Regions from separate parts of the Streptomyces sp. NPDC046862 genome, predicted to be linked through region 3. Evidence: riboswitches for the same ligand, from Rfam matches in the RefSeq annotation. Region 3 holds a riboswitch; each other region holds the start of a gene.
The links. Region 3 has a riboswitch for thiamine pyrophosphate ahead of thiC (phosphomethylpyrimidine synthase ThiC). Riboswitches for the same ligand answer to the same signal wherever they lie in the genome.

Region 1: another riboswitch for thiamine pyrophosphate. It lies ahead of thiO (glycine oxidase ThiO); the one in region 3 lies ahead of thiC (phosphomethylpyrimidine synthase ThiC).
Region 2: another riboswitch for thiamine pyrophosphate. It lies ahead of AB0959_RS36840 (thiamine ABC transporter substrate-binding protein); the one in region 3 lies ahead of thiC (phosphomethylpyrimidine synthase ThiC).

The regions. Positions count from the first base shown of each region.
Region 1 covers NZ_JBEYXP010000022.1:80,755-84,669, forward strand. Annotated here, with positions in the region: gene AB0959_RS24535 (FAD-dependent oxidoreductase) at 1-1,009, opposite strand, end outside; gene AB0959_RS24540 (hypothetical protein) at 1,042-1,392, opposite strand; TPP riboswitch at 1,444-1,555, shown strand; gene thiO (glycine oxidase ThiO) at 1,553-2,782, shown strand; gene thiS (sulfur carrier protein ThiS) at 2,797-3,006, shown strand; gene AB0959_RS24555 (thiazole synthase) at 3,010-3,804, shown strand.
Region 2 covers NZ_JBEYXP010000043.1:35,915-39,829, forward strand. Annotated here, with positions in the region: gene AB0959_RS36835 (iron ABC transporter permease) at 1-802, opposite strand, end outside; gene AB0959_RS36840 (thiamine ABC transporter substrate-binding protein) at 898-1,986, opposite strand; TPP riboswitch at 2,067-2,172, opposite strand; gene rlmN (23S rRNA (adenine(2503)-C(2))-methyltransferase RlmN) at 2,208-3,314, opposite strand; gene AB0959_RS36850 (NUDIX domain-containing protein) at 3,418-3,915, opposite strand, start outside.
Region 3 covers NZ_JBEYXP010000008.1:77,884-81,798, forward strand. Annotated here, with positions in the region: gene AB0959_RS11060 (YibE/F family protein) at 1-1,117, opposite strand, end outside; TPP riboswitch at 1,189-1,345, shown strand; gene thiC (phosphomethylpyrimidine synthase ThiC) at 1,338-3,149, shown strand; gene AB0959_RS11070 (hypothetical protein) at 3,342-3,915, opposite strand, start outside.

The DNA.
Region 1 (3,915 bases), on a different contig from region 3:
GGCCGACGTACTGCACGAAGCGGCCGAACTGTTCCGACCAGAAGTACGGCACCGGGTCGTACGGCGCCGGGGTCTCGCCGACGATGTCGGCCGCCACCGTGCGGGGGCCCTGGAGGGCGTTGTCCCAGTGGTGGACCAGGAGACGTTCTCCGTACCGTCCTGAAGGGAAGGACGCGCAGTCGCCGACCGCGTAGACGTCCGGCGCGGAGGTCCGCAGGTGGTCGTCGGCCACCACTTCGCCGTACGCGCCGAGCTCGATGCCCGAGTCCCTCAGCCACACCGTCGCCGGGCGTGCCCCGATGCCCACGACCACCGCGCCCGCCCTCACGCGCGAGCCGTCGTCCAGGACCACCGTCCCGTCCTCGACGCGCTCCACGCGCGCGCGGGTGCGCAGGACCGCCCCGCTGTCCGCGTACCAGGCGGCCATGGGTGCGGCCACCTCGGCGGGGAGGGCTCCCGCGAGCGGGCGGTCCGCGGCCTCGACGACCGTCACCGCACAGCCCGCCTCGCGCGCGGCCGTGGCGAACTCCGCCCCGATCCAGCCGGCTCCCACGACCACGACGTCGTGCTGGCGGGCCAGGACGGGCCGCAGCCGCTCCGCGTCGTCCAGGGTGCGCAGCAGGTGCACGCCGGGCACGCCCTCGGCACCCGGCAGCCGGACGGGCTCCGCGCCGGTCGCGAGCACGAGGACGTCGTAGGGGACCGGGCCCGTCGCCGTGTCGAGTTCGTGGTCCCCGGGGCGCACGCCGAGCACCTCGCGGCCGAGCTGCAGCTCGATGCCGAGCGCCTCGAAGTCGACGTCGAAGGCGGATCCCTCGGCCTTGCCGAGCAGGACGGCCTTGGACAGCGGCGGCCGGTCGTACGGCTGGTGCGGCTCCGCGCCGATCAGCGTGACAGGGCCCGCGAAGCCCTGCTCCCGCAGGACGACCGCGGTCTGCACCCCGGCCATGCCGGCGCCCACGACGACGACCCGTCGCTCCGTCCCTCGTGCCTCCGTCTGCTCGCTCACCTGATCACCATAGACACCTGACGAATTGTCAGTCAGCGGTCGGGCTCAGTGACCTGTTCCACAACGCTCGTTCCGCTGCCCGGCTGCGACTCCCACTCCCAGCTCTCCTCCAGGCACACACGCCCGTCGGGGAGCTCGGTCACGAGGGACACACAGTGCCCCGACGAGGTCGTACCGTCCCGCTTGAGCTGCACGTACCGGAAGTCCAGCCGGTCGCCGTCACGGGTACCCACCAGGTGGCCGCGTACGACATCTCCGCCCGCGTACTCGGCCCAGATCTCGACGTCCTTCTCGTGGTACGTGAACCGGGTGCGGGTACCCACCTGACCTGGAGCCTGGTCCGCGACGGGTGCGAGAACGAGACCGTCGAGCGAGCGGGGCATGAGCGGAGGCTCCCTTACTGAGGCGAACGGCACGGGCTAGGGTGGCCAACGTAGAGCACTCGCGGGAGCCCGGACGCATCGGGCTGAGAGGGAGGCTGGCGGCCTCCGACCGTACGAACCTGATCCGGGTCATGCCGGCGAAGGGAGGGGCTGGACGCCCATGCCGCGTACACGTACATCGGATACAGGCACGCCGGACACGCGCACGTCGGATCCGCGCACGCCATCGCCTTCAGGCACATCAGACGTCCTCGTCGTGGGGGGCGGCGTCATCGGGCTCGTGACGGCGTGGCGAGCCGCGCAACGCGGGTTCACCACGGCCGTCGTGGACCCCGAGCCGGGCGGTGGAGCCGCGCGCGTGGCGGCCGGGATGCTGGCCGCGGTGACCGAACTGCACTACGGGGAGCAGACGCTGCTGGGTCTCAACCTGGCGTCCGCGCACCGCTACCCGGCCTTCGCGGCCGAGCTGACCGAGGCGACGGGTCTGGACCTCGGCTACCGCCGGTGCGGCACGCTGGCGGTAGCGCTCGACGCCGACGACCGCGCCCATCTGCGTGAACTGCACGCGCTGCAACGGCGGTCGGGGCTGGACTCGGAGTGGCTGAGCGGACGGGACTGCCGCCGTCTGGAGCCGATGCTCGCGCCGGGCGTCCGCGGCGGTCTGCGGGTCGACGGCGATCACCAGATCGACCCGAGGCGGCTCGCCAGAGCCCTCGTCGCGGCCTGCGAGCGCGCCGGGGTGGTCTTCCACCGGACGTGGGCCGAGAGGCTCCGTGTCGTCCGGGAGCGGGCCGTGGGGATCAGGACCGCCGACGGCACCGACCTCGCCGCCGGGCAGGTCGTCCTCGCCGCGGGCAGCCTGAGCGGGCGACTGGCGGGCGTCCCGGACGACGTCCTGCCGCCGGTACGGCCCGTGAAGGGGCAGGTGCTGCGGCTGACCGTGCCGGAGCGGTACGCGCCCTTCCTGAGCCGGACCGTGCGCGCCGTGGTCCGCGGCAGCCACGTCTACCTGGTGCCCCGTGAGAACGGCGAACTGGTCGTCGGCGCGACCAGCGAGGAACTCGGCTGGGACACGACGGTCACCGCGGGCGGGGTGTACGAACTGCTCCGCGACGCCCATGAGCTGGTCCCCGGGATCACCGAACTGCCGCTCACCGAGACGCGCGCGGGACTGCGCCCCGGCTCCCCCGACAACGCTCCCCTGCTCGGCCCGACCGAGTGCGACGGACTCCTCCTCGCGACCGGCCACTACCGCAACGGCGTGCTCCTCACCCCGGTCACCGGTGACGTCATGGCGCATGCGCTCACCACGGGCGAACTGCCCGAGGAGGCGCGCGACTTCACCCCCAGGCGCTTCGCCGCGGCCGCTCTCACGGAGCAGCACGCATGAACGACATGAACGACATGAACGACGTGCACGTCTTCGTCAACGGAGAGCGGCGGAGGGTCTCCGCGGGCACAGCTCTCGACTCGCTCGTGAAAACCCTCACCGCGGCCCCGTCGGGCGTCGCCGCCGCGCTCAACGAAACCGTCGTCCCGCGCGCGCAGTGGCCGTCCACGCCCCTCTCCGAGGGAGACCGCGTCGAAGTCCTCACGGCCGTCCAAGGAGGCTGACCCATGGCCGACGACCCCTTCGTCCTCGGCGGTACGACCTACTCGTCCCGCCTCATCATGGGCACGGGCGGCGCGCCCAGCCTCGACGTCCTGGAACGCTCCCTCGTGGCGTCCGGCACGGAGCTGACGACGGTCGCGATGCGCCGCGTGAACCCTCAGGCGCACGGCTCGGTGCTGTCCGTGCTGGGCAGGCTGGGCATCCGGGTGCTGCCCAACACCGCGGGCTGTTTCACCGCGGGCGAGGCCGTGCTGACCGCCCGCCTCGCGCGCGAGGCGCTCGGCACCGACCTGGTGAAGCTGGAGGTCATCGCCGACGAGCGCACGCTGCTGCCCGACCCGATCGAGTTGCTGGACGCCGCCGAGACCCTGGTCGACGACGGTTTCACGGTGCTGCCGTACACCAACGACGACCCCGTGCTGGCGCGGAAGCTCCAGGACGCCGGCTGCGCCGCGATCATGCCGCTGGGCTCACCGATCGGCTCCGGGCTCGGCATCCGCAACCCGCACAACTTCCAGCTGATCGTGGAGCACGCGCACGTGCCGGTGATCCTGGACGCGGGAGCGGGCACGGCGTCCGACGCGGCCCTCGCCATGGAACTGGGGTGCGCCGGTGTGATGCTCGCCTCAGCCGTGACGCGGGCGCAGGAGCCGGTCCTCATGGCCGAGGGGATGCGGCACGCCGTGGAGGCGGGCCGGCTCGCGTACCGGGCGGGACGCATTCCGCGGCGCCACTTCGCCGAGGCCTCGTCGCCCCGGGAGGGACAGGCGGTCCTCGACCCGGAGAGGCCCGCGTTCTGAGGGTTCGCCTCGGACGTGCGTCGGGCGTCAAGGACCGGGCTCCCGCGCGCCCCGCGCGGTGAGCCCGAGCGCCCCCGCTGACGTCGCGCAACAGTCACAGGTCTGCTGCAT
Region 2 (3,915 bases), on a different contig from region 3:
GGCGCGCGGTCACGGCCGGGTCGACCAGCCGCAGCGCGCTCTCCCGCCGCCGTACGGTCCAGGCGTGCACGGCGAGGATCGCGCCCACCGCGGCGAACTGCAGGAGCGTCAGCACCGCGGCTGTGGAGAGGTCGAAGATCTCCGAGGTCTGCCGGTAGATCTCGACTTCGAGGGTGGAGAAGGTGGGCCCGCCGAGGATCTGGACCACACCGAAGGAGGTGAAGGTGAAGAGGAAGACCATCAGCGCGGCCGCCGCCACCGCCGGCGCGAGAGCGGGCAGGGTGACCTTCCGCCAGGCCCTCAGCGGCGAGGCGCCGAGCATCCGCGCGGCCTCCTCCTGCCGCGGGTCGAGCTGCGCCCAGAGTCCGCCCACGGTCCGTACGACGACGGCGTAGTTGAAGAACACATGGGCGAGCAGGATGGCCCAGACGGTGGTGTCGAGCCGTACGCCCCACAGCTCGTCCAGCAGTCCTCCCCGCCCGACCAGGGCCAGGAAGGCGGTCCCGACCACGACGGTGGGCAGCACGAAGGGAACGGTCACGACCGCCCGCAGGACCTGCTTGCCCCTGAAATCGAAGCGCGCGAAGACGTACGCGCCGGGGAGCGCGATCAGCAGCGTGAGCACCGTGGAGGCGAGCGCCTGCCAGGTGGTGAACCACAGGACGTGCCGGATGTCGGACTGCGCGAGCACGTCCCAGATCCGCCCGAACCGCCAGGCCCCGTCGACCTTCAGACCACGCGCGACGATCGCGGCGACGGGGTAGGCGAAGAACACCGCGAAGAACGCAACGGGCACGGCCATCAGCCCGAGCCGCGCCGCGCTCCCGCGCACGCCCGTTCGCCTGCCCTCGCGCGCGGCCTCGGCCGCTTCAGCTACTTCTGCTTCTGCTTCTGCTTCTACTTCAGTACGAGCGACGTCCACGACTTGACCCACTGATCACGGTTGTCGGCGATCTTCTGAGGCGCCATGGTCTCGGGGTCCGCGGCCTGCGGGCCGTACTTCACGAACTCCTCGGGCACCTGCGCGCCCATCAGCACCGGGTACACGAACATGTTGAGCGGCATGTCCTCCTGGAACTTCTTACTGATCAGGAAGTCGACGAGCGCCTTGCCGCCCTTGGTGTTCCGCGCGTTGCTCAGCAGCCCCGCGTACTCGACCTGCCGGAAGCAGGTGCGGGTCGCGACACCGGTCGGCGCGGTCTTCGGCCTCGGATCGGCGAAGACCACCTCTGCGGGCGGTGAGGAGGCGTACGAGACCACGAGCGGGCGGTCGCCCTTCGCCTTCTTGCCGCCGGCCGACCCGGAGAACTCCTCGTTGTAGGCCTGTTCCCAGCCGTCGACGACCTTCACGCCGTTCGCCTTGAGCTTCTTCCAGTAGTCCTGCCAGCCCCCGTCGCCGTACCTGGCCGCCGTCCCCAGCAGGAAGCCGAGGCCGGGCGAGGAGGTGGAGGCGTTCTCGGTGACGAGGAGGTTCTTGTACTCGGGCTCGACGAGGTCCTCGAAGGAGCTCGGCGGCTTCAGCCTGTTCTCGCTGAAGTAGGCCTTGTCGTAGTTGACGCAGATGTCACCGGAGTCGATGGGAGTGACCCGGTGCTTGTCCTGGTCGACCTGGTACTGCGACTGGACCTGATCGGCACCCTTGGCCTCGTACGGCTGGAAGAGCCCGTTGTCCAGCGCACGGGACAGCAGCGTGTTGTCGACGCCGAAGAAGACGTCGCCCTGCGGGTTGTCCTTGGTCAGGATGGCCTTGTTGACGGCCTGACCGGCGTCACCGTCCTTGAGGACCTTCACCTCGTACCCGGACTCCTTCTCGAACGCCTTCAGGACGTTCTTGGAGACGGCGAACGAGTCATGGCTGACGAGGGTGACGGTCCTGGACGAACCGGAGTCCGAGCCGCCGCTGCCGGAGCCGGACGAAGTGCAGGCGGACAGCGTGGCCAGACCGAGCCCGAGGGCGACGGCCACGACCTTCTTGGTGGTGCTCACTTGGATTCCTCCTGGGGTGACCAGGAAGAGACGCGGCCCTGCCCGGGACTTCCCTGGGGATCCCGGGCAGGGCGCAACAGCTCGAGTGGTGACCGATCTCCCTACCCAGAATGACCTGGGCGAGGTTCAGAGGGTCTGCGGCCTGTGCCGCACTCTCAGCGCTGTGGCGCTCCCCTGTCGGAATATGAAGATATACAGGTACGACGTTGTACTGGCTCAGACTACCGCTCGGTGGCCGCCAGCTGACCGCAGGCCCCGTCGATCTCCTGCCCACGGGTGTCCCGGACGGTCACCGGCACACCGTGCGCGGCGATCGCCTCGACGAACGCCTTCTCGTCCTCGGGCCGCGAGGCGGTCCACTTGGAACCGGGCGTCGGGTTCAGCGGAATCAGGTTCACATGCACGGGCTTGCCCCTGAGCAGCCGCCCGAGACGGTCACCACGCCACGCCTGGTCGTTGATGTCCCGGATCAGCGCGTACTCGATGGACAGCCGCCGCCCGGACTTCGCCGCGTACTCCCACCCGGCGTCCAGCACCTCCCGCACCTTCCACCGCGTGTTGACCGGTACGAGGGTGTCGCGCAGCTCGTCGTCCGGAGCGTGCAGCGAGATGGCGAGCCGGCACTTGAAGCCCTCCTCGGCGAACCGGTGAATGGCCGGCACGAGCCCGACAGTGGACACGGTGATACCGCGCTGGGACAGCCCGAGACCGTCCGGCTCGGGATCGGTGAGCGCACGAATGGCCCCCACGACCCGCTTGTAATTGGCAAGCGGCTCCCCCATCCCCATGAACACGATGTTGGACAACCGCGCGGGGCCCCCCGGGATCTCCCCGTCCCTGAGCGCCCGCATCCCGTCCACGATCTGGTGCACGATCTCCGCGGCGGACAGATTCCGGTCGAGCCCGGCCTGCCCGGTGGCGCAGAAGGGACAGTTCATCCCGCACCCGGCCTGCGAACTGATGCACATGGTCACCCGGTCCGGATAACGCATCAGCACCGACTCGACGAGCGTGCCGTCGAAGAGCCGCCACAAGGTCTTACGGGTCGTGTCCTGGTCCGTCGACAGATGCCGCACGACCGTCATCAGCTCCGGAAGCAGCGCCTCCTGCAGCTTGGCGCGCGAACCGGCAGGGATGTCGGTCCACTGCTCCGGGTCGTGCGCGTACCGCGCGAAGTAGTGCTGCGACAGCTGCTTCGCACGAAACGGCTTCTCCCCGACCGCGGCCACCGCCTCCTTGCGCTCGGCAGGCGTGAGATCAGCGAGATGCCGCGGCGGCTTCTTGGCTCCGCGCGGCGCGACGAAAGTGAGTTCTCCGGGTGCAGGCATAACCCACCCAGTGTCGCAGATCGACTCCCGGGCCCCGCACACGGCGATCACGGCGATCACGGCGATCACGGCCCAGGACCCCGCCGCGAGCCCTCTCCGCCCGCTAGCGCCACTCCCAGTGGTGCGTGGAGATCACCGGATCGCCGTCGCCGGGGGACTCTGCCGTGGTGAAGGCCGTTTCGGGGAGGCCGGAGACCTGGGCGTGCACCGTGTGGAGACGGTATTCGCCGGGCAGGCCGGGGTACGACGGTGAGGCGAGCTTCTCGACGGTCACCGAGAGGGACCGCGGGTCGAGCACGACGTCCGTTGCCCTGACTCCGAGTTCCTCGGCCAGGCACCGCAGCGCCGCCGCGGTCGCCGTCTCCCCCGGCTTCATCTTCTCGGTGGGCGGGGAGTTCCTCTTCCGCACGGCTCCGGTCGCCATCTGCTGGCCGACTTCCGTGAGTTGCCTGCCGTCCACCACGACGCGCACGCTGACGACCGAGACCCGGCGCAGTGGCGGGTCTCCGGACAGGACCGCCTCACCCGCGGTGATCTCGTCCCACAGGTTCCGTACGGACTTGACGGCGCCGACGCCCCAGGACTCGTACGGAATGCCGTT
Region 3 (3,915 bases):
CCGCGAGCAGCAGACCGCTCATGTCGATCGACGGGTAGAGGCCGTGGATCAGGCCCGTGTTGTCGTCCGTGTTGCCGGTCAGCGAGGCCCAGCCGATGAACTGAGAGCCGAGCACACCGATCAGCAGCAGCGAAGCCAGGGTGCCGAGCACGGCGACCGAGGTGCGGGCGGAGAGACCGTGACACATGTAGAGCGCGATCAGCATGATGGCGCTCGCTCCGACCACCGCCACGACCAGCGGGTTCGACCCCTGCAGGATGGCGGGGAGGATGAAGAAGGTCAGCACCAGGAAGCTGATGGTGAGCGCGACCAGTGCCATGACACCGCGCAGGCGGCCCACCACCACGACGGCGAGCGCGAAGATCCCGGCGAGCAGCGCCATCGGGAACTTCCGGTTCACGTCGGTCACGGAGTACTGCAGGTCCTTGGGCGCCGAGGGCTCGTAGGCGGCCACGACCTCTTGGCCCTGCTCCAACTGCCGTGACTGGTCCGGCTGGACGATCTCCGTGAACGTGCGGCCCTTGTCGTTGCCGGTGTCGACCCTGATCGTCGCCTTCTTGCAGGTGCCGTTCGCCTGCTGCTGGGCCGACGAGCCCTCGGCGGTCGACGTGTCGCCGGTCGGGGCCTCCCCCGAGGCGTTCACGGACTTGCAGTCCACCTCCACGACCTTGGTGACCGTGGCCTGCTGGGTCTGCCGGTCGAAGCCGACGCCGGTGCGCTCGTGCGGTGGGGCGCCGCCGGGCCAGAGCACGACAAGGCCCACGACGACCGCCGTGGCGAAGGGGATCAGCACTGCGGCGATGACCTTGCGCAGGTGCCGGGAGACGGGGGTGGCCGGGCCGTGGCTGTGGGAGTGCCCGTGGCTCCTGCCCGCATCCGGGCCGTGGCCATGCCCCTGACCGTCATGGGGATCACGGCCGTCACCGGGGTCTTGGCCGTCACCAGGGCCGTGGCCTCCGCCGGGGCCCCAGCCGCCACCGGATCCATGCCCGCCACCGGATCCATGCCCGCCACCAGGGCCTTGGCCACCACCGGCGCCGTGTCCATGGCCGTAGCCGGGACCGTGTCCGTGTGGGGGCTCCGAGGGCGGGAGCGGGGGCTGTCGCATCGTGGTCACCGACCGATCATCGCAAGAACGGCGGGGGCCCACTGTTCACCGCGCCACATCTGACGCTAGCGTGGAGGCACCTTTGCACACGCGGGAGCTCGGAGCACCGGGCTGAGAGGGCGCTGACCTCCGCAGACGCGATGTTTCACGTGGAACATCGCCGGGCGGACATCGCTGCGTCGACCGCTGAACCTGTTACCGGGTAATGCCGGCGTAGGGAGTAGGTCACATGACCAACAAGGACACAAGCACGCCTGCCTCCAACCAGACGAACGGCTCGTCCGTCGCATCTCAGGGCGAAAAGCCGCAGGAGGCCGGGAAGTCCAACGGCTGGCACAAGGCATACGTCGGGGGATCGCGCCCCGACCTGCAGGTGCCGGTCCGCCAGGTGCACCTCACCAACGGGCAGTCGGTCACCCTGTACGACACCTCCGGCCCGTACACCGATCCGAGTGTCGACACGGATGTCCGCAGGGGACTCTCTCCTCTTCGCGAGAGCTGGATCGTCGCTCGTGGAGACACCGAGGAGTATGCGGGCCGTGCCGTCCGGCCCGAGGACGACGGGATCAAGCACACGTCACCGCGTGGTGGGCTGCGCAACCTCGACGCGGTCTTCCCCGGGCGACCGAGGCAACCGCGCCGGAGCCGGGACGGCAAGGCCGTGACCCAGCTCGCCTACGCGCGACGCGGAGAGATCACGCCCGAGATGGAGTTCGTGGCCGTCCGGGAGAACGTCTCGCCCGAGGTCGTCCGCGAGGAGATCGCGGCGGGCAGGGCGGTACTGCCCGCCAACGTGAACCACCCCGAGATCGAGCCAATGATCATCGGCAAGCGGTTCCTGGTGAAGGTCAACGCCAACATCGGCAACTCGGCGGTCACGTCCTCCATCGAGGAGGAGGTCGAGAAGATGACCTGGGCGACCCGATGGGGCGCCGACACGGTCATGGACCTGTCCACGGGACGCAATATCCACACCACGCGCGAGTGGGTGCTGCGCAACTCCCCCGTCCCCATCGGCACGGTGCCGCTCTATCAGGCGCTGGAGAAGGTCGACGGGAGGGCCGAGGAACTGACCTGGGAGATCTACAAGGACACGGTCATCGAGCAGGCCGAGCAGGGCGTGGACTACATGACGGTCCACGCGGGCGTGCGCCTCCCGTACGTCCCCCTGACGGCGAACCGCAAGACCGGCATCGTCTCGCGCGGCGGCTCGATCATGGCGGCGTGGTGCCTGGCGCACCACAAGGAGTCGTTCCTGTACGAGAACTTCGAGGAACTGTGCGAGATCCTCGCCGCGTACGACGTCACGTACTCGCTCGGTGACGGTCTCCGGCCCGGCTCGATCGCGGACGCCAACGACGAGGCGCAGTTCGCTGAACTCCGCACGCTCGGGGAACTCAACCGGATCGCGAAGCGTTTCCACGTACAGACCATGATCGAGGGGCCGGGACACGTCCCGATGCACAAGATCAAGGAGAACATCGACCTTCAGCAGGAGATCTGCGATGAGGCTCCGTTCTATACGCTCGGCCCGCTGACCACCGACGTCGCACCGGCGTACGACCACATCACCTCGGGCATAGGTGCCGCGATGATCGCGTGGTGGGGCACGGCGATGCTCTGCTACGTCACGCCCAAGGAGCACTTGGGCCTGCCCAATCGTGACGACGTCAAGACCGGCGTCATCACCTACAAGATCGCGGCCCATGCGGCGGACCTCGCCAAGGGACACCCTGGCGCACAGGAGTGGGACGACGCGCTGTCGGACGCCCGCTTCGAGTTCCGCTGGGAGGACCAGTTCAACCTTGCCCTCGACCCCGACACGGCCCGTGAGTTCCACGACGAGACGCTTCCCGCGGAACCCGCCAAGACGGCCCATTTCTGCTCCATGTGCGGCCCGAAGTTCTGCTCGATGAAGATCTCCCAGGACATCCGCCGTGAACACGGCGGATCCCAGGCCGAGATCGAGGAGGGCATGGTGCAGAAGTCGAGGGAGTTCGCGGCGAGTGGGAACCGGGTGTATCTGCCGATCGCCGACTGAGCGGCAGGGCCGGTGGCTCCAGGCGGCTGTCGACCTCCCGGCCCGTTCGGTCGCTCGGGCAAGCCGCAGAGGCCGGCGCGCGGGCTGGCTCACGGGTCCGCCTCGGCCGACCACAGACCGGAGTGACGCTGCGGGGCGGCCGCCGGGGCCGGAGTAAGGCTCCGGCATGGCGGCGGCCCGGTCCCCGGTGCGTCACTCCGGCTGGTGCTCCGGCCCTCCGAAGTCCGGGCTCGTGAAGTCCGGGCTGGAGTAGCTCGGGCGAGAGCCGGCGGCGGGGCCGCCCTCTCCGGGGCTGCTGAAGCCCGGTCGGTTGTAGCCGAGGTGCGGGATACGGCTGGGTGGGGTGGACGGGACCGCATCGCCCATGACGGCGGAGGCCGGGTCGGTGAGGGCCTCGCGGAGGAACGGCATGATGCCGCGCTCCAGCAGGGCCTCGAGCCAGGCTTCCCTCGCCCGGGCCACCTCTTCGTTCAACTCGCCCTGTGCCTCGGCGTCCAACGAGGTGGCGCCGTTGCGCAGGGCGGTGAGCAGGAGGCCGACGGCGGCCACGAGGATGGCGGCCGCCGTGACCGCCCCGAAGACCCACCCGGTCGTCGTGAGGGTCTGCGCGATGCCCGGCTGGGGGTCGAGCATCTTCAGGACGTATCCCACGAGCAGGAAGATCGCCGCGGCGGTACCGGCGAGGACGGGAGCGAGGACGGCGACGACGGCTCCGGCGCCCGCCCCGGCCGTCTCGGTGACCTCCCCCATGGTGGTCGCGAGCCCC